DNA from 3 places in the Streptomyces mirabilis genome. Region 3 is predicted to be linked to each of the others. Evidence: riboswitches for the same ligand, from Rfam matches in the RefSeq annotation. Region 3 holds a riboswitch; each other region holds the start of a gene.
What was found. A riboswitch is a leader RNA that binds a small molecule or an ion and turns the genes downstream of it on or off. The one in region 3 is predicted to bind cyclic di-AMP.
Positions count from the first base shown of each region.

Region 1 (6,963 bases), 1.6 Mb from region 3:
CGGGCAGAAGTGCACTCTGTACGCCCGGTACGCCCCGTACGGTGAACGGCGTTGCTGACGGGATACCGGACGTCGTCCGGTTCACGCCGGGCCGATGAGTCGTTCGATCCGTATTCTTCGGATCATGGCCGCTCCGACTGCATATTCACTTATCGCCACTGACCTGGACGGAACGCTGCTCCGCGGCGACGACACCCTCTCCGACCGGTCCCGGGCCGCGTTGGCGAGGGTGGCCGAGGCGGGCGCCCGGCACCTGGTCGTGACGGGGCGCCCGGCGCCGAGAGTTCGACCGCTGCTCGACGAACTCGGCGGCGCGGGGCTGGCGGTGTGCGGGCAGGGGGCGCAGTTGTACGACGCGGCGGCGGACCGCCTGCTGTGGTCGGTGACCCTGGACAGGGAACTCGCGGAGACCGCGCTCGGGAAGATCGAGGCGGAGGTCGGGCTGCTCTACGCCGCGGTGGACCAGGACGGCGTGGACGGGCTGACGCTCATCGAGCCGGGGTACGTGATGCCGCATCCGACGCTTCCGGCGGTACGGGTGCACCGACGCGACGACCTGTGGACGGAGCCGATCAGCAAGGTGTTGCTCCGTCACCCGTCGCTGTCCGACGACGAGTTGGCATCGGCGGCTCGGGGTGTGGTGGGCTCGCTGGCCACCGTCACCATGTCGGGGCCCGGGACCGTCGAACTCCAGCCATGCGGCGTGACCAAGGCGACCGGGCTGGCGCTCGCCGCCGCCCACCTCGGTCTCACTCCCGCCGCCACCATCGCCTTCGGTGACATGCCCAACGACATCCCCATGTTCGACTGGGCCGCCCGGGGGGTCGCCATGGCCAACGCCCATCCGGAGCTGAAGGCGGTGGCCGACGAGGTGACGCTGTCGAACGAGGACGACGGGATCGCGGTGGTACTGGAGCGGTTGTTCCCGTGCCGGACGGATCGGTTCCGGGAGTCCGGAGAGCCCCGTAGTCCCCGGCAGCCGTCCGAGTCTCCTCGACCCCATCAGCCCCATCAGCTCCGGCAGTCGTACCAGCCCTACCAGCCCTACCAGTCCCACCAGTCCTATCAGTAGGGCCCGTTGACGTTGTCGATCGAGCCGTACTTCGCCGCCGCGTAGTTGCAGGCCGCCGTGATGTTCGCGACCGGGTCGTAGGGGTTCATCGACGTGCCCGGCACGTGGTAGGCCTTGAACGTCGGGTCGATGACCTGGAGGAGGCCCTTGGAGGGGATGCCGGCCTTGGCGTTGGAGTCCCAGTTGTTGATGGCCAGGGGGTTCCCGGAGGACTCGCGCATGACGTTGCGGTGGATGCCGTTGTAGGTGCCGGGGATCTTGGCGCGGGCCATGATGTCCAGCGAGTGCTTGATCCATCCGTCGAGGTTGTTCGCGTACGTCTTCGCAGGGGCCTTGGTGGCGGTGGGCGCCGGGGTCGCCTTGGTGGGGATTTGGACCCTTTTGGTGCCCACGGTCAGGGTGAGGCCCGGGCGGAGCGTCGACGGGTCGGGGCCTATGACCGCGCGGTTGGCGACGTACAGCTTCGCCGCGCCACCGCTCGTGGGGTACTTCTGTGCGATCTTGGCCAGGGTGTCGCCCGCGACCACCTTGTACGTGATGAGCTGGACGTCGGTGGTGGTGGCGGCGGTGGGGGTGGCGGCCTGTGCGCAGGTCGCGCCCACGATCGGAAGGGCGAGCGTGACTCCGCCCAGTCCCGCGGCGAGGATGCCCCGAGTGAGGATGCTGTGGGTCTTGAAGCTGCGGCGTTTGCCTCGTGCGGACATGGCGAATTCCTCTCCGGCGCCTGCGAGGTGAGCTGTCGGGTTCGGGCGGGAGCTGCCCGGCCGCACGGTGTGTGCGACTTCACCCCTAGCCGTTCCGGTGTCCGGATCGGCGGCTTACCTGGGTCCCCCGCTCCTGCCGTGCGCGTGTGGGTGGCTGGGATATTCCGGTCGGCGGCAGGATTGGGCGGTCCGTCCGGATCGACGTGAACGTATGCGAGAGCACATGTCCGGAACAAGCCCTCATTTCCCGGTGTAGATCGCTTTCACCTGCGAAATGCGTGGGAGAAAATGCCCGATTAATCCGGAACGTGACACTCAACTTGCCTTATGCAAAGGGGGAGTCGTCAAAGGGGGATAAAGAGTCCACCCCACGTGGACGTGACCCAACTCACGCGACCAAGCAGAAATAAAGCGGCACTGGCGGCAAATCGGACATCAGGCTTCGAGTGTCCAGGCCGGTGAGGCCGCGGGCGGAGCCGGGCGCACCTCCCACACGGACAGGTCCGTGTCGGGGTCGTCGTCGGGGAGCCGGCCGGCGTTGGGCTTGAAGTAGAGGCCGCGGGCCCAGTATTCGGGGAGTTCGTGGCACATCAGGTCCGGGTAGGGGCCGAACTCCTGCCCCGCGTAAGCCCTGTTGATCCTCGCAACCGCCTCGGCCCGGGGGATCCCGAAGCGCGTGACCATCTCGTCGGCCATCTCGCGGAAGTACGCGAGCATCCCCTCGTCCAGGGCCATCAGGAACTCACCGGTCCGCGCCATGCTCCTCAGGGTTGCCCATGCCGCCGCCGGGACTCCAGTCCGCCGTCCGGGGGATTCGCCTCTCCCACGTCCGATGGAAGACCACCTCGTTGCCGTCCTTGCGGATCAGCTCGTTCGAGGTGATGAACTCCCAGGCGTCGCAGCTGAGTTCGGAGCGTGTCTCGACCCGGGCGTCCCAGGGCAGCTCCGGGCGGTGCAGACGGATCGACCTCGTCGAGCGGGTGCGGGCGGAGAGCGGGTCCGACTCATCGATGGTGTACGTGTCCAGGGCGTCCTCCGTGCATTCGAGGCCGTCCGGGTGGACACGGGTGCCGTCCTGGCGAGGATCGACCTCCACACGCCACTCGCCCCTCGCCACGTCACGGGCGACCAGGCGTTCGGGGCGGGGTTCGTCAAGGGTGGCCGGGGACGTCACCCCCAGGGGCCCGGACTGCTCCGGCTCCTCGAAGGTGATCCCCGGGTCCGACTCCCTTGCTCGCACCGGAAGTTCGAGGGAACTGGCCGCCGGGTCCAGGGCGAACCCCACAGTCGAGCCCGGCTGGGGCCAGATCCACGGCCAGTAGGCGGAGGAGAGGGAGAGCCGGATGCGGTGGCCGGGCGGGAACGCGTAGCCGATGGCGGTCAGGTCGAAAACCACGTCTTCCGTAGAGCCCGGTTTCCAGGAGACCGCCTGGTCGGAGCCGTAGCGCGCTGACAGGTTCAGAGCACCCCGGGTCACCAGCGTCGAGGAGCAGTCGGCAGCGACGTCACACACCCGGGCGATCACCTGGCCCCAGGGGGAGTGGGACGTCAGACGGAGGCGGACCCTCGGGCGCCCCAGGACCCAGGTCTCCCCTGGGACCTCGAACTCGAAGCAGGCCGATCTCGCGTCCTCCTCCCGCTGGTTCGGCGGCAGGTCCGCGTCGTTCCCGTCGGGACGGAAACGGCCCGCGTCCACGCCCGTGTGCTGAGGGGAGCGCACCAGCACCGGTGCGCCCCGCAACGCGTACGCGATCGGGGTCACGGAAGGTGAGGGCCAGGCGGTGTCGCCCACCCAGCGGCCGGGGAGGGACGGGTACGTCGTCGCCGGGGGGTGCGCGGCCATGACGTAGGAGCGCAGGAGGGGCTGCGCCATCACGTCACGGTTGTTCATGCCGGGGTCCGGTTCGGCGGTCGTGCCGGGGTTCGGATGGGCGGTCGTGCCGGGGTTCGGATGGGCGGTCGTGCCGGGGTTCGGACGGGCGGTCGTGCCGGAGTCCGGGTGGGCGGTTGCGCCAGGGCCCCGATCGGCGGTCCCGTCGGGGCCGGGATTGTTGATCGCACCGAGGTCGGGATTGCCGATCACGTCGGGCTCGGGCTCTGGGAGGCTCGTATCGGTCGGCCTGAGCCAGTGGCCCCACCACCTCAGCGTCTCCTGGAGGAAGCCGATTGCCGGGCCCGGCGGCAGGCCCCGGTCCGGGTGCTGGTGGCACCAAGGGCCGATCAGGCCGCGCACGCGGTCGGACGGAAGGCTCTCGACCAGCCGCAGCACCGTGTCGCGGTACGGGTCGTGCCAGCCGCCCACCGCGAGCACGGCGGCCCGGATCCCTCCGTATCCCCCGTCCTCGCGCACACCGGCGTGGCGCCAGTACGCGTCCCGGGTCGGGTGGGGCAGCCACGTATGGATGAACGGTTCCACCGTCTCCAGGCGCTTCACCCACATGTCGCGCCACATCACCTGGCCCACGTGTGCCGGATCCGGCGGACGGGCGACGTCGGCGAGCGCCGTGGCCGCCCGTGCGTGCGTCTCGACGGCGAGGACGGAACCTCCCATGCGGTGCCCGTCGTTGTCATAGGGATCGTCGGTCGAGCAGACCGTGACGATCGCCTTGAGCGGTTCGGGCGCGAGGGCCGCGATCCGGAGGGAGGTGAAGCCGCCCAGGGAGACGCCGAACCTGCCTACCGCGGCGCTGCACCAGGGCTGGTCCGCCAACCAGTGGATCACTTCCACCCCGTCGGCCCGCTCGCCCTCCCCGTACGGGTCCGCCGGCACGCCCTCCGAATTGCCGTAACCGCGGGCATCCACCCGGACGGAGGCGTAGCCGTGGCCTGCGTACCAGGGGTGGCGCTGCCAGTCGCGTGGCGCGGTCCGGTCGGTGAGCCGGTCCGGGAGATATTCGAGGAGCGCGGGGACGGGCGTGTCGGCCAGCGGGCGCCACACGCGCGCGTGCAAGCGGGTGCCGTCCGGGAGAGGGATCCACAGATCCTCGTGAGTCGTCTCGTGCGAGAAGGACGTACGGATGTGCATGCTCATCACGGTGTCCTCTGCGTCCGCAGTGCCCTGCGGTCGTCCTCGGTGCCCCGGTCGTCTTCGGCGGTCGGCTCTCAACCCGTCCGATCAGCCAATACGTCTGATATCCGGCCGAATCTACTGATCAAGAACATACCGGCCGTGATCCCGCACCGCCCGGGTGTGGGACTGTCTGCCGCTCGGGGGACATCGGGTGGCGGGGGAGAGGGAAGTCGGGAGGAAGTCGGCGGTGGGGACGGTGGGCGCTCGTGGTGATCGAAACGTGACCGGATACGCTGACTTGAGTGATGGCAGCGACACATCGACAAACCGTGTCATCGACCGAATGATCGACCGAGTTCGCCATGTGATCGTCAGCAGACAGGAGAACCTCTCGTGACCGTCGTCGGGCCGTTCGGGCTGAGCGTGCGGGACCAGGCTCTCGAAGCCGATGTCCAGGCCGGATTGACGGCTGTGGAGGAGGGCTTGCTCGAAGTCACCAAGAGCGAGGTCCCCTTCATCACAGAGGCCGCGCAGCACCTGCTGCGCGCCGGCGGGAAGCGGTTCCGTCCGCTGCTCGTGATGCTCGCCGCGCAGTTCGGTGACCCCTACGCGCCGGGTGTCGTGCCCTCGGCCGTGGTCGTCGAACTGACCCATCTCGCCACCCTGTACCACGACGACGTGATGGACGAGGCCGACGCGCGGCGCGGCGTGCCCAGCGCGAACACCCGCTGGGGCAACTCGGTCGCCGTGCTCACCGGCGACTTCCTCTTCGCGCGCGCGTCCCACACCCTGGCCGACCTCGGGCCCGAGGCCGTCCGCATCCAGGCCGAGGCGTTCGAGCGGCTCGTCACCGGACAGATCCTGGAGACGGCGGGGCCCCGCGACGGGCGCGACCCGGTCGACCACTACCTCGACGTGCTCAGCGGCAAGACCGGCTCGCTGGTCGCCGTGGCGTGCCGGTTCGGCGCGATGATGTCGGGCGCCGACGAGACGGTCGTGGACGTGCTGACGCAGTACGGGGAGCGGCTGGGCGTCGCCTTCCAGCTCGCGGACGACGTGCTGGACATCGCCTCCGACTCGCACGAGTCCGGGAAGACGCCGGGTACGGACCTGCGCGAGGGCATCGCCACGCTGCCGGTGCTGCGGCTGCGTGAGCGGGCGGAGCGGCTCGGTCTCGCCGAGGACATCGCGCTGTGCGAGCTGCTCGACTCCGACCTCACGGACGACGACCGGCACGCGGAGGCGCTGGCCCTGCTGCGGGCGCATCCCGCGCTGGAGCAGGCCCGCCGTGACACCGTGCGGTACGCGGAGGAGGCCCGGGCCGCGCTCGTTCCGCTCCCCGAGTGTGGCGCGAAGGCCGCGCTCGTGGAGCTGGTGGACGCGGTGGTGCACCGGGCCGGATAGGCGCCCGGAACGCGCCGCTGGCGTACGCCCCCCGGTACCGACGCACACCCTCTCGGGTGTGACGCACGTCACATTGTTGGATTGAGTCCAGGGTAGGAATCGATCCGTACTCCCGTACAGAAGCTGACGCAGGGGGCGTCAGCTGCATTACGGGGAGAAAAAAGAATCATGGAATCGAACGCCACGTTCAATGCCATGTCGGACATGCGTCGCAAGGGCCTGGCCCTGGCCGGTGTCGCGGTGGCAGCCGCGGCCGGTGTGGCCGCCGCCGTCATCCCGGCGGTCGCCGCCGGCGGCAGTCACCACAGTGACCGCGGCGGCATGAGTCACTCGGCGCACGGCGATCAGACGATCGTCGCGCAGAGCGGAGTCGTCGGCGGCAGCGGCGGCACCATCCTCGCCACCAGCCTCCGTGGCGCCAACGAGGTGCCCGTCCAGGGTGGCCCCGCTGTCGGCGACAAGGACGGCGCGGCAATGGAGTTCATCAAGGTCAAGGGGGACAAGGTGTCCGTCGCCGTGACCTGGCGCGGCACCGGCAGGCCGACCATGCTCCACATCCATCAGGGCGCCAAGGGCACCAACGGCGGCGTCAAGATCGATTTCACCAAGCTGCTCGACAAGATCAAGGACCACCACGTGGTCGGCACCGTGAAGGTGAAGGACGCCGCGCTGCTGGAGCGGTTGAAGAACGACCCGGGTGCGTTCTACGCCAATCTGCACACCGCAGAGTTCCCGGGCGGAGCCGTCCGCGGCCAGCTCCACAAGGTCACCGG
Region 1 is NZ_CP074102.1:3,424,721-3,431,683, reverse strand. Features, by position in the region: gene SMIR_RS15090 (HAD family hydrolase) at 125-1,072, shown strand; gene SMIR_RS15085 (transglycosylase SLT domain-containing protein) at 1,066-1,776, opposite strand; cyclic di-AMP (ydaO/yuaA leader) riboswitch at 1,781-1,939, opposite strand; gene SMIR_RS15080 (hypothetical protein) at 2,212-2,535, opposite strand; gene SMIR_RS15075 (CocE/NonD family hydrolase) at 2,519-4,801, opposite strand; gene SMIR_RS15070 (polyprenyl synthetase family protein) at 5,180-6,190, shown strand; gene SMIR_RS15065 (CHRD domain-containing protein) at 6,359-6,963, shown strand, end outside.
Region 1: another riboswitch for cyclic di-AMP. It lies ahead of SMIR_RS15085 (transglycosylase SLT domain-containing protein); the one in region 3 lies ahead of SMIR_RS08090 (M23 family metallopeptidase).

Region 2 (6,963 bases), 1.6 Mb from region 3:
CGGCGGTGACCTGGCCGACTGGAGCGAGGCGGAGCTCGTCGAGGCGCGGGAGTGGGTGGACCTCTACAAGGAGATCCGGCCGGTCGTGCAGCGCGGCGACCTCTACCGGCTGCGGCCTCCGGAGGGCGGACTGAGCGCCGTGCAGTACGTCCGCGGCGACGAGACCGTCGTCCTCGCCCTGCTCCAGGCCCAGCACCACGGCGAGCCGGTCGCCCCGCTCCGGCTACGCGGGCTGGATCCGAGCGCCGCGTACGAATGCCGCGAAACGGGCGAAGTGCACCGAGGTGCGGTGCTGTTGCATCACGGGTTGCGGGCGGGGCTGCGCGGGGACTTCGATGCGGCAGTTATCCGGCTGCGTCGCATGTGAGTGTTCTGTCCGTATTGATGCCTTCATTCCAACTGGCCCTGGAATGAAGGACCGTGGTGCGACGTGCGTGAGCAGCGTCATATTCGTGACGATGCGTTGCGGTCCCGCTTTCTCGATCCGCCCGAATTTCCGGGCGGTTTGAGGGACGGGGGAGATCATTGTCCACGGAGGGTGACCGGCATTCCGGCATGGATCAAGAGAGGCATGCGCACAGAAAAGCCATATGGTTGGCGATGCGCCCCCATCTCGCTTACGTTCGCCCTCAATCCGGACGGACGCCCAATCCTGCCGCCGCCCGGTATCCGCACACCCACCGGTAATCGGCAGGAGCGGGGGACCCACAGGTACCACGCCTGTTCCGGTCTCCGGAACGGCTAGGGGTATAGCCGCGCAGCCGCGTGGCCGGGCATCTCCAGCCCGCACCCGACAGCTCACCTCGCAGGCGCCGGAGAGGAATTCTTCATGCCCGCGAAGGGTAAGCACCGCCGTCCCAAGTCCCAGCGCTTCTCCCGCTCGATCGCCGTGGCCGGAACCGGTGGCGCCGCGCTCGCGCTGCCGCTGATGGGGGCCGCCGGTGCCCATGCCGTGACGCCGACAGCCGCGGTTTCGTCCACTCCGGAAAAGACCGCGACGATTTCCGGCGCGACAGTTTCCGAAAAGTCCGCGACAGTTTCGGAAAAGACCGCGACGGCCTCCACGGCCGCGACGAAGACCTATTCGGTGAAGGCCGGCGACTGGCTCGCCAAGATCGCCGAGCGGCAGCATCTCAGCGGCGGGTGGCAGAAGCTCTACTCCGACAACCGCCAGGCCATCGGCGGCGACCCCTCGCTGATCCACCCCGGCCTGAAGCTCACGATCGGCGAGAAGGCCGCGTCGACCGACGACACCAAGCCGTCGGTCAAGTCGTCCACGCAGTCGTCCGCCAAGACGTCCACGCGGTCGTCGGCGCAGCCGGCCACCGAGTCGTCCAGCGCGGCGGACGCGCCCAAGAGCCAGGCCGCGGCCACCCAGGCCACCGGCACCGCCGACAACACCGGTTACACCCTGCCGGTCGAGGGCGCCACCATCGGTACCGGCTACAGGGTCGCCGGCAGCATGTGGTCCAGCGGCTACCACACCGGCGTGGACTTCGTGGTCCCGACCGGCACCACCATCAAGGCCGTCGCCGCCGGCACCGTCGTCTCGGCCGGCTGGGGCGGCGCGTACGGCAACCAGGTCGTCATCCAGCACGCCGACGGCCGGTACTCGCAGTACGCCCACATGTCCGCCCTGTCGGTCTCGGCGGGCCAGACCGTGACCGAGGGCCAGCAGATCGGTCTCTCAGGCGCGACCGGCAACGTCACCGGTCCGCATCTGCACTTCGAGATCCGCACCACCCCGAACTACGGCTCGGACGTGGACCCGGTCGCGTACCTGCGCTCGCACGGTGTCGCCGTCGGCTGACGCCCGCCGCGCCTTTCACGACCTTCGAGGGCCGGACCTCTGCGATCGCGGAGGTCCGGCCCTCGGTGTTTCTCCACGCGTCCCGGCGTGGTCATTTCATGATCGGCACATTGCGGTCTTGTGGCACCGGCGCACGAGGTGTCGACACGGTGCGGGAGTGACTCCACAGTGATCTCCGTAAGTGCTTTCTGTGTCTTCGGCGACGGCATCGCGGCCGTCGTCGCCACCGCAAGGAGCACGTCATCCTGAGACCTCGAAGACTCGGCGTCGTCACCGCCGCCGCGCTGCAGGCCGGACTGGTCGGCGCGCCCTCGCACGCCACCGAACAGCATCCGCCGCCGCGCCGGATCGTGGAGAACCTGGACCGCGGCCTGGTCGCCGTCCCCTCCGGCAAGGGCACCTTCCTGAGGCGGCGGTTACTGGCTCAGCGAAGTTAGTGGGGGTCGGGCTGGCACAGCACTCCACTTGGCCATTCGGAGACACGGTCGTCTCGGCCGGCCCCACGGCTGGGTCAGCCCGGCTTGACCGCCAGCGTCGCAAAATAGTTCGACATGTATTGAGCGGATGCGTTGGATTGGTGCGGCGCTTCCGCGAAGCCGGTGAGGACGAACCCCGCGGCGAGTTGCCCGCCGATCTGGTCGGTGAGGGTGTGGCTGTATTCAAGAGCGGCATCCGCGCCGAACTTCGTGGTGCGTTCCTCGGCGGAGTACTGCGTGACATCGCTGTAGGGCAGCTTGTGCACGACGATCAGCTCGCCGCGCTCGTCGAGCGCCTCGTGGTCGAACAAGTACACATCAGGGTTGAGGAAGCCCACGAGCAGAGTTCCGCCCGGTCGCAGGACGCGGAAGCACTCACGCCACACCGGTGCCAAGTCTGGTACGAATAGGTTAGAGACCGGATGGAATACGACGTCGAATGTTGCGTCGCCGAAGGCGCTGAGGTCGCGCATGTCGCCTAGGACGGTGCGCAGCTCGAGTCCGTCGCGCGCCGCCACCATCTGGTCCTGGCCGAGCTGGCGGGGTGAGTTGTCGAATACGGTGACCCGCGCCCCTGCGGCGGCGAGGATCGGACCCTGCTGGCCACCGCCGGAGGCCAGGCACAACACGTCCTTGCCGGTCAGGTCCGTCGGCAGCCAGGAGCGGTCGACTGGCTCACGCCCGATGAGAACAATCGACCAGTCGCCCATGCGGGCGCGCTCGACATCCTCAGCACTCACCGGCCTCGACCACTCGTTGCCCTCTTGGACATACTTGTCCCAGGCTGCCCGATTGTGGGCAACGGGGTCGACAACAATGTCCTGCACGTTTAACTCCCTGCTACAGCCAAGCGGACACCTGCGGTACTGACAGTTCGGTGCCGCCAGCCAACACGATTGCAGGGTGCGGGCTCAACGAAATTAGCGGGCATCGAGGTGTCCACGGGCTCGACGGGTGGTCGCGCAGCGGGTGCGTAAGCGCTGGTTGCCGGGGTTGCGGAAGCCGTAGGCGTCGCGGGCGATGGTCTTGATGACCCGGTTGGTGCCTTCGGAGCCGGCGTTGGTGATCCCAGTGTGCAGGAACGCAAGGATCTCTGGCCACCATGTCTCGACGGTTGTGGCTAGGCGCTGCAGTTCGGGAAGGTCGGCGTCGGCGCATCGGCGGTAGAACCGGTACAGCAGATCGCGGACCTGTTCCCGGTCTGGGCGGGTCCGGGCGGTGGCAAGCAGGTCCAGGAGGTCTTCCTTGGCGTTCCACGCAACGGTGATCGGCGCGCCGATCACCCTGGGCAGGTTGGACAGCTCGTCGAGGAGAGCGTCGACGTGCTCGCCGCGCATCCGGGCGGCGGAGCGGGTGAGCCGGTTGCGCAGTTCCCACTCGCGGTTGCCCTTGCGGCCGCGCCGGCCGCGATGGGTCACGGTGACCCGGCGGCGGACCTCGGTGAGGGTCTGGTTCGCCAGCTGCACCAGGTGGAAGTCGTCCACGATCAGGGTGGCCTGCGGCAGGACCCGGCTGATCGCCGACTTGAAGATCGTGCACATGTCGATCGCGACGTACTGGACTGCGTCGCGCCAGGCTTGGTCGCGGTCGGCCAGCCAGTCGATGACCGCCTGGGCGGTGCGGCCTTCGACCTGCCCGAGCAGGTCCTGCTTGCCGGACAGGTCGACGAAGCCGACGTGCCAACGGTCCACGGCGGTCGGCCAGATCCCGGTGGCCTCGTCGGGGATCCATCTCGGCCGGCCTCGGCGGATCTCGTCGATACCGAGCGCCTGCACCGGCTCGGGCTGGGCCGGCAGCACCGCCCGGGCGTGACTGGTGAACGCCGCCGCAACGACCGGCCAGGAGAGCGCATGGTCGCGGGCCGCCTGGGCGACCGTGCGGCCCTGATCGGCCACCGCCGCCCCGGCCGCAGTCCGTAATCGTGTGGTTAGCCGCTTACGTGACGGTACTGGCGGGACCGACTCGGTGAACGAGCGACGCCGGCACGCCAGCTCGTCGCAGCGCCAGCGGCGCTTGGCCCACACCAGCCGCGGTCGGCGGCCACCGACCGACAGGTCACGCGGCCGGGTCACCCGCCGGCCCTTCGACCGCCGCGCCCGGGTGCCGCAGTCTGGGCAGTGGCGTGCCAGCTCATCAGCAGTGACCAGGTACACCACCGGCCCGTCGGTGTCGTCGGCAACCCCGACCACGGCCAGGCCGTCAAGGCCCAACAACCGCGTCGTATCGTTTGCCACGTCCGTAGCTCTTCTGTTGTGATCATCTTGCTTCGACAACAACATGATCTACGAGAGCTGCGGGCATCTATCAGTCAGGGTCCACAGTGGAACCCCGTCCGGCGCTCAAACCCCCACCAATTTCGAAGAGCCCGGTTACTCGGCACGGAGTACGCACGGTACGGGGACGCGATCGCGTTCGACGTGTACAAGGGCGGACGGCGGCTCAACCGGGCGCCGGTCACCCGCTCGACCACATACCAGGACGACAGCCCGGCGGCACCCGGCACGTACAGCGTGCGTGCCGTCGTCAACGGCCATGAGCTGAAGCAGAGTTCGGCGGCGCTCGACTTCGCGAAGGGCTATGCCGAGATTCCGCTGGCAGCCGCCGACGGATACACCGTGCAACACGCCTGGCCCGGCGACCTCGACGGCGACGGCCGCTACGAACTCGTCGTCAGCCGACTCGCGCGGACCCGTGACAAGCCCGACCTCCTGGAGGCATACACGCTCACCGGCGCGCGGCTGTGGCGCGTCGACATCGGTCCGGGCTCGTACACGCAGGTCGGCGGGAACGGCGCCGACGACCCCGCGCCCGCCGCGATCAGCGGCTCGACGGCGATCGGCGGCTACCGCAACGGCGACAACGTCACCGTGTACGACCTCGACGGCGACGGCGAGGCCGAGGTGCTGGTGGACACGGCCGACGGGACCACCTTCGCGGAGGGTGCGAAGGTGACCGCCGACTCGCCCGCCAACCAGGTCATTTCGGTGATCGACGGTGAGACGGCGTATCTACACGCTCGCCCAGAACCCCGGCCACCGCCTCGGCTGGACCGTGCGCGGCTATCTCCAGTCGACGTACACGGACTATTACCCGGGCACCGGGACCCGGCGGGTGCCGAAGCCCGCCATCACCACCGCCGCTCGCACGGAAGGAACCTCATGACCACCCGCAGAGCCTTCGCGACCCTCGCCGCCGGTGCCGCGCTGTCGACGCTCGTGCCGGCCACCACCGCGAGCGCCTCGCCGCGTCACCGTCGCGGCCGGCTCATCGCCCACGACGGCTTCCGCCACGGCCTCGGCCAGTGGGTCACCGAACTGCAGGACGGCGGCACGGTCAGCGCCTCGCGCGGCGTCCTGGAGATCGACGTACCGAGCGGTGCGACGGTCTGGTTCAAACAGAGGCTCGAAGGGCCCTACGTCATCGAGTACACCGCCACACCCGTCTCCGAGGGCGGTGTCAACGACCGGGTCTCCGACCTCAACAACTTCTGGAACGCCGTCGACGTCCGTTCCCCGAACGACCTCTTCGCCACGCCGCGCGGCGGCGCCCTGGCCGAATACGACTACCTGAAGACGTACTACGTCGGATACGGCGCCAACACCAACACGACCACGCGGCTGCGCCGGTACGTGGGGGAGCCGGGCGTCCGCCCGCTCGTCTACGACTACACGGAAGCCGCTGCTCATGGCCAACGGGCCCAACCGTGTCCGGATCGTCTCGGACGGCTCCACGGTCCGCTGGTGGGACAACGGACGGCTGGTCTTCGACTACGGCGACCCGGAGCCGTACACGAGCGGGCACTTCGCGTTCCGGACCACATGGAGCCACTTCCGGATCGAGGACTTCCAGGTGTGGCGGCTGTTCAACCACTCCTGAGAGGGCCTTATTCCGGGTTCACCGACACTTTACGAGTGGCTTATCTCACCACCCGTCAACCCCTTCCTACGGTCGCGTAGCTCACATCGAAAGGTGAATCATGGGCCGATGTGGCAGACGATTCGAAGAGTGACAACAGATCAGTGATCGGGTCGTACGTGGCGGTGGGGGACAGCTTCACCGAAGGCGTCGGAGACCTCGGCCCCGACGGGGCTTTCGTCGGGTGGGCCGACCGGTTCGCGGTGCTTCTCGCCGACCGGCGGCCCGAAGGCGACTTCACCTACACGAACCTCGCCGTACGCGGAAAGCTGCTCGACCAGATCGTCGAGGACCAGCTCAGGAGCGCCAAGGAACTCGCCCCCGACCTGGTCTCCTTCTGCGCGGGCGGCAACGACATCATCCGGCCGGGCACCGACCCCGACGAGGTTGCCGAGCGCTTCGAGCGCGCGGTCGCCGACCTCACCTCCGCCGTCGGCACCGTCATGGTGACGACCGGCTTCGACACCCGTACCGTGCCCGTGCTGAAGCATCTGCGCGGCAAGATCGCCACGTACAACGGGCACGTACGCGCCATCGCGGACCGGTACGGCTGTCCGGTCCTCGACCTGTGGTCCCTGAAGACGATCCAGGACCGCCGCGCCTGGGACGGCGACCGCCTGCACCTCTCACCCGAGGGCCACACCCGGGTCGCGCTGCGCGCCGGCCAGGTCCTCGGCCTCGAAGTGCCCGCGGACCCCGACCAGCCCTGGCCTCCGCTGCCGCCCCGCGGCACCCTCGAGGTCCGGCGTGACGACATCCACT
Region 2 is NZ_CP074102.1:188,787-195,749, reverse strand. Features, by position in the region: gene SMIR_RS00840 (alpha-galactosidase) at 1-367, shown strand, start outside; cyclic di-AMP (ydaO/yuaA leader) riboswitch at 669-827, shown strand; gene SMIR_RS00835 (M23 family metallopeptidase) at 830-1,810, shown strand; gene SMIR_RS00830 (class I SAM-dependent methyltransferase) at 2,322-3,113, opposite strand; gene SMIR_RS00825 (ISL3 family transposase) at 3,207-4,520, opposite strand; partial or broken gene SMIR_RS44230 (rhamnogalacturonan endolyase family protein) at 4,404-4,829, shown strand; partial or broken gene SMIR_RS00815 (DUF6250 domain-containing protein) at 5,445-6,162, shown strand; gene SMIR_RS00810 (SGNH/GDSL hydrolase family protein) at 6,306-6,963, shown strand, end outside.
Region 2: another riboswitch for cyclic di-AMP. It lies ahead of SMIR_RS00835 (M23 family metallopeptidase); the one in region 3 lies ahead of SMIR_RS08090 (M23 family metallopeptidase).

Region 3 (6,963 bases):
CTCGGCCTCCAGCGTGCGCAGGGCCTCGCGCACGGGGACCCGCGAGACGCCGTAGCGGCGCGCGAGCAGTTCCTCGGTGAGCCGGCTGCCGCGCTCGTAGACACCCGCGACGATGTCGTCACGGATCGCCGTGCATACCGAGTGCGCGGGAATGCGCATGACCGGACCTCCGCCTTAATCCCCGCGAAACGCGGTCGATTGACGCTTGTTCAGCGACTCTATTGCAGAGAGCCGGAATTTCCGATGGCGGGCCGGAATCCATGGATATTTTTTGGACAGACAGTCGTTCGAAACGACGAAGCCCCGGCTGAGGGGAGCCGGGGCTTCGGAAGTGTTGACGCCGGTCGTCGGTCGTTCACGGTGCGCGAGCGGCCGAGGATCACGCCGTCCGAACGGCAGAGGATCACGCCGTGCGAGCGTCAGACGTTCACGCCGTGCGAGCGGAGGTAGGCGACCGGGTCCATGTCGGAGCCGTACTCCGCCGTCGTGCGGGCCTCGAAGTGGAGGTGCGGCCCGGTGGTGTTCCCGGTGGAGCCGGAGAGGCCGATCTGCTGGCCCGGGGTGACCGTCTGCCCCACGGAGACGCCGATGGACGACAGGTGGCCGTACATCGTGTAGGTGCCGTCGTGCATCTTCAGGACGATCTGGTTGCCGTAGGCACCACCCCAGCCGGCCGTGACGACCGTGCCGGAGCCGACCGCGTGGACCGAGGTCCCGGAGGCGGCGTGGAAGTCGACGCCGGTGTGGCTGCCGGAGGACCAGAGGCTGCCGCCGGTCTTGTAGCCGGTGGAGATGTACGAGCCCGTGATCGGCAGGACGAAGGTGTTGAGGCGCTTGCGCTCGGCGGCGCGGGCGGCACGCTCCTTGGCCTCGCGCTCCTTCTTCGCCTCCTCGGCGGCCTTCTTGCGCGCGGCCTCTTCGGCCTTCTTGCGCGCGGCTGCCTCGTCGGCGGCGCGCTGCTGGGCGGCGGCCTGCGCGTCGATCTGGGCGGCGACCCTGTCGCCGAGGGTGACGGCCTGGGTCAGCCCGGACTGCTCGACGGAGGCGTCCGCGGCGAGCGCCGGGGCGGCCAGGGTTCCGATGACACCGGTGGTGGTGAGCGCGGCGACGCCGACGGCGTTCGTGGTGGAGCGCTTCACGCGGCTCGGACGGCGGTGTTTCCCGGGGCCACAGGTGAACGCCATGTAGGGGCTGATCCTTTCCTTCCCTCTCGCCTACCGGGTTAGCTGACGGGTTCGGAGCAGGAAGGTCTCCTACGGACCCCCTCCAGGGAGGGCGTCCGATTCACCCCAGGGACTACGTATGGGTCCCCGGCTCCCCTGGCTCGCGCCGTACGGGGACTCGGCGATGACTGTCCGGTGCCGCGGGCGCGGCGCACTGCCTGACGAACAGCCGCCCCGACGCTAGACGGGGCGTCTTTCAATCAACAAACGGATCACGGTTTTTGTAGTGCATGCCACAGGGCAGACGGGCAACCTCCCTACCAATACGGACATCTTGGGGATGAAGTCCAAGCGAAATCCGAGCGGAAATCCGAGCAAAAAGGGGCCCGGGCGACTCTTCAGTCACCCGGGCCCTACGGAGTCACGCTCTTCCGCTCCGCGTGCGGCTCGGCGTCCAGCCGGCTTCTACTGGGCCGCTGCTCCGCTGAACCCCTACTCCGCCGAAACGACGGTCACTTCACCGATTCCGAGGGCCTTGACGGGCTCCTGGATGTGCGCGGCGTCGCCGACAAGGACGGTCACCAGACGGTCCACCGGGAAGGCGCTCACGGCGGCCGCGGTGGCCTCCACCGTGCCGGTCGCGGCGAGCTGCTGGTACAGCGTCGCCTGATAGTCGTCCGGCAGGTACTGCTCGACCTGGTCCGCGAGCGTGCCCGCGACGGCCGCCGCGGTCTCGAACTTGAGGGGCGCCACCCCCACCAGGTTCTGTACGGCGATGTCGCGCTCGGCGTCCGTCAGGCCCTCGGCGGCGAGGGTGCGCAGCACCTTCCAGAGGTCGTCGAGCGCCGGGCCGGTGTTCGGGGTGTCCACGGAGCCGCTGATGGCGAGCATCGCGATACCGGTTCCGTCCGGGGCGGCACGCAGGACCTGGCCGAACGCCCGCACACCGTAGGTGTAGCCCTTTTCCTCGCGCAGGACGCGGTCCAGGCGCGAGGTGAGGGTGCCGCCGAGGCAGTACGTACCGAGCACCTGGGCGGGCCACACACGGTCGTGCCGGTCGGCGCCGACGCGGCCGATGAGCAGCTGCGTCTGGACCGCGCCGGGGCGGTCCACGATGATCACACGGCCGGTGTCGTCGGCGGTCACCGGCGGCACGGGGCGCGGCTCGGCGGACGAGCCGGTCCAGTCGCCGAGCGTCTCGGCGAGCAGCGCGTCGAGGTCGACGCCCGTCAGGTCGCCGACGATCACGGCGGCGGCCGTGGCGGGACGTACGTGCTTGTCGAAGAAGGCGCGTACGGCCGCCGAGTCGATCTTCTGGACGGTCTCCTCGGTGCCCTGGCGCGGGCGCGACATGCGCGAGGTCGCCGGGAACAGCTCCTTGGAGAGCTCCTTGGCGGCACGCCGTGCCGGGTTGGCCGTCTCGTGCGGGATCTCGTCGAGCCGGTTGCGCACCAGCCGCTCGACCTCGCTGTCCGCGAACGCCGGTGCCCGCAGGGCGTCGGCGAGCAGCCCGAGCGCCTTGGGCAGGCGCGAGACGGGCACTTCGAGCGACAGCCGCACGCCGGGGTGGTCGGCGTGCGCGTCCAGGGTGGCGCCGCAGCGCTCCAGCTCGGAGGCGAACTCCTCGGCGGAAAGCTTGTCGGTGCCCTCGGAGAAGGCGCGCGCCATGATCGTGGCGACGCCGTCGAGGCCCGCGGGCTCGGCCTCCAGCGGCGCGGCGAGCAGCACCTCGACGGCGACGACCTGCTGGCCGGGGCGGTGGCAGCGCAGCACGGTCAGGCCGTTGTCCAGCGTGCCGCGCTCGGGCGCCGGGAAGGCCCAGGGCTTGGGCTGACCCGCCTGGGGCTGCGGGTGGAAGTCCATGGTGGCGAGCTCGGTCACTTCGCCGCCTCCTCGTCCTCTTCGGTGGTGTCGGCAGCGACCGGCTCGTACACGAGCACCGCGCGGTTGTCGGGGCGCAGGCGGGACTTGGCGACCTCCTGGACCTCCGCGGCCGTGATGTCCAGGACGCGCTGTACGGCCGTCAGGGCGAGCTGCGGGTCGCCGAACAGGACGGCGTACCGGCACAGTTCGTCGGCGCGGCCCGCGACCGTACCGAGCCGGTCCAGCCACTCGCGCTCCAACTGGGCCTGGGCGCGCTCCATCTCCTCGTCCGTGGGGCCCTCCTCGGCGAACCGGGCGAGCTCCTCGTCGACGGCGGACTCGATCACCGGGACCTCGACGTCACCGGACGTCTTCACGTCCAGCCAGCCCAGGGAGGGCGCTCCGGCGAGCCGCAGCAGGCCGAACCCGGCCGCGACGGCGGTGCGGTCGCGGCGTACGAGCCGGTTGTAGAGCCGGGACGACTCGCCGCCGCCGAGGATGGTGAGCGCCACGTCGGCCGCGTCGGCCGCGCGCGTGCCGTCCTCCGGGAGCCGGTAGGCGGCCATCAGGGCGCGCGCCGGGACCTCCTCCTCGACGACCTCGCGCAGCTGCTCGCCGATGACCTCGGGCAGCGAGCCGTCGCGCGGAGCGGGCTTGCCGTCGTGCCCGGGGATGGAGCCGAAGTACTTCTCGATCCAGGCGAGCGTCTGCTCCGGGTCGATGTCCCCGACCACGGAGAGCACCGCGTTGTTCGGCGCGTAGTAGGTGCGGAAGAAGGCGCGGGCGTCCTCCAGGGTCGCCGCGTCCAGGTCCGCCATCGACCCGATCGGGGTGTGGTGGTACGGGTGGCCCTCGGGGTAGGCGAGCCCGGTCAGCTTCTCGAAGGCGGTGCCGTAGGGCACGTTGTCGTACCGCTGGCGGCGCTCGTTCTTGACGACGTCCCGCTGGTTCTCCATGGACTCGTCGTCGAGCGCGGCCAGCAGCGAGCCCATGCGGTCGGCCTCCAGCCAGAGGGCGAGCTCCAGCTGGTGGGCGGGCATCGTCTCGAAGTAGTTGGTGCGCTCGAAGCTGGTCGTTCCGTTGAGGGAGCCGCCCGCGCCCTGCACCAGTTCGAAATGGCCGTTGCCCTTCACCTGGCCGGAGCCCTGGAACATCAGGTGCTCGAAAAGGTGAGCAAGGCCGGTACGGCCCTTGACCTCGTGCCGTGAGCCGACGTCGTACCAGAGGCACACCGCCGCGACCGGGGTCAGGTGGTCCTTGGAGAGCACCACGCGCAGGCCGTTGGCCAGGCGGTGCTCGGTCGCTGTCAGGCCGCCGGAGCCTGCCTCAGCTGTGGCCGTGTGACCCATGGGCATGTACGTCCCTTCGATCGCGGAAACTGCAGAATTCCTGCCGGTCCTGCCACTGTATGCAAGCGCGCCGACAGGTGGCGAAGTTCCCGCACCTCGTACGCCGAGAGCGAGAATTCCTGAGGTGGGAGGCCGGACTTCCGTTCACCGTGAGCGATCGGAACGGGGCGCCGTGGAGCCTCTACGGACGGGTCGCGGTCCGCGTTGTCAGTGCGGCGGTCCACAATGGTGCGCGTCAGAACCCGTTCATGCCCCGGCAGAGACTGTGAAGGAGCCGCAGCAGCGATGGCCCGCCGCAGCACGAAGACCCCGCCGCCCGAAGACTCGTACGAGGAGAAGATCCTCGACATCGACGTCGTGGACGAGATGCAGGGCTCCTTCCTCGAATACGCGTACTCGGTCATCTATTCGCGAGCCCTGCCGGATGCCCGTGACGGCCTCAAGCCCGTGCACCGCCGCATCGTGTACCAGATGAACGAGATGGGGCTGCGCCCCGACCGCGGCTATGTGAAGTGCGCCCGTGTCGTCGGCGAGGTCATGGGTAAGCTCCACCCGCACGGCGACGCGTCGATCTACGACGCGCTGGTGCGGCTGGCCCAGCCCTTCTCCATGCGCCTGCCGCTGGTCGACGGCCACGGCAACTTCGGCTCGCTCGGCAACGACGACCCGCCGGCCGCCATGCGTTACACCGAGTGCCGGATGGCCGACGCCACGTCACTGATGACCGAGTCCATCGACGAGGACACGGTCGATTTCGCGCCGAACTACGACGGTCAGGAGCAGGAGCCCGACGTCCTCCCGGCGGCGTACCCGAACCTGCTGGTCAACGGCTCGTCCGGGATCGCCGTCGGTATGGCGACGAACATGCCGCCGCACAACCTCGGCGAGGTCATCGCGGCCGCCCGTCACCTGATCCGCTATCCGGGCGCCGACCTGGACACGCTGATGAAGTACGTACCGGGTCCCGATCTGCCCACGGGCGGCCGGATCGTCGGCCTGACCGGGATCAGGGACGCCTACGAGTCGGGCCGCGGCACCTTCAAGATCCGCGCCACGGTGTCGGTGGAGGACGTCACAGCGCGCCGTAAGGGCCTCGTCGTCACCGAACTGCCCTTCACCGTCGGCCCGGAGAAGGTGATCACCAAGATCAAGGACCTGGTCAACGCCAAGAAGCTCCAGGGCATCGCCGATGTGAAGGACCTCACCGACCGTTCGCACGGACTGCGCCTGGTCATCGAGATCAAGAACGGCTTCGTGCCGGAAGCGGTCCTGGAGCAGCTCTACAAGCTGACGCCGATGGAGGAGTCCTTCGGCATCAACAACGTGGCGCTGGTGGACGGTCAGCCGCTCACCCTGGGCCTCAAGGAGCTCCTCGAGGTCTATCTCGACCACCGCTTCAACGTGGTGCGCCGCCGCAGTGAGTTCCGCCGCAGCAAGAAGCGCGACCGTCTCCACCTGGTCGAGGGCCTCCTCGTCGCCCTCCTGGACATCGACGAGGTCATCCGCCTCATCCGCTCCAGCGACAACTCGGCGCAGGCGAAGGAGCGCCTGATCGAGCACTTCTCCCTCTCCGAGATCCAGACGCAGTACATCCTGGACACGCCGCTGCGCCGCCTGACCCGGTTCGACCGCATCGAGCTGGAGTCGGAGCGCGACCGGCTCAACGGCGAGATCGACGAGCTGACCGGCATCCTGGACTCGGACGCCGAGCTGCGCAAACTGGTCTCCGGAGAACTGGCCGCGGTCGCCAAGAAGTTCGGCACCGACCGGCGCACGGTGCTTCTGGAGTCCGCGGGCACCCCCACCGCGACGGTCTCGCTCCAGGTGGCCGACGACCCGTGCCGGGTGCTGCTGTCCTCGACGGGTCTGCTGGCACGTACGGCCAATGGCGACCCCTTCGGGGAGGCCGAGGACGCCAAGCGCACCAAGCACGATCTGATCGTCTCCGCGGTGCCGGCGACGGCCCGCGGCGAGATCGGGGCGGTCACGTCCTCGGGCCGCCTGCTCCGGCTGAACGTGATCGACCTGCCACAACTACCGGAGACGGCGTCGGCGCCCAACCTCTCCGGAGGCGCGCCGATCGCGGAGTTCCTGTCCTCCCTGGAGCCGGACGACACGGTGGTCTGTCTGACGACCCTCGACGAGTCCTCGCCCGGCCTGGCGATCGGCACCGAACAGGGCGTCGTGAAGCGTGTGGTCCCCGACTACCCCTCGAACAAGGAGGAGTTGGAGGTCATCACCCTCAAGGACGGCGACAAAATCGTCGGAGCGGTCGAGCTGCGCACCGGCGAGGAGGACCTGGTCTTCATCACCGACGACGCCCAGCTGCTGCGCTACCAGGCCTCGCAGGTCCGCCCGCAGGGCCGGGCGGCCGGCGGCATGACGGGCATCAAGCTCACCGAGGGCGCGAAGGTGATCTCCTTCACCGCGGTCGACCCTGCGGTGGACGCGGTGGTCTTCACGGTGGCGGGCTCGCGCGGCACGCTGGACGACTCCGTCCAGACCACGGCCAAGCTGACGCCCTTCGACCAGTACCCGCGCAAGGGCCGCGCCACGGGTGGCGTGCGCTGCCAGCGGTTCCTGAAGGG
Region 3 is NZ_CP074102.1:1,820,770-1,827,732, forward strand. Features, by position in the region: gene SMIR_RS08085 (GntR family transcriptional regulator) at 1-159, opposite strand, end outside; gene SMIR_RS08090 (M23 family metallopeptidase) at 420-1,184, opposite strand; cyclic di-AMP (ydaO/yuaA leader) riboswitch at 1,197-1,357, opposite strand; gene SMIR_RS08095 (M16 family metallopeptidase) at 1,656-3,044, opposite strand; gene SMIR_RS08100 (M16 family metallopeptidase) at 3,041-4,381, opposite strand; gene SMIR_RS08105 (DNA gyrase/topoisomerase IV subunit A) at 4,661-6,963, shown strand, end outside.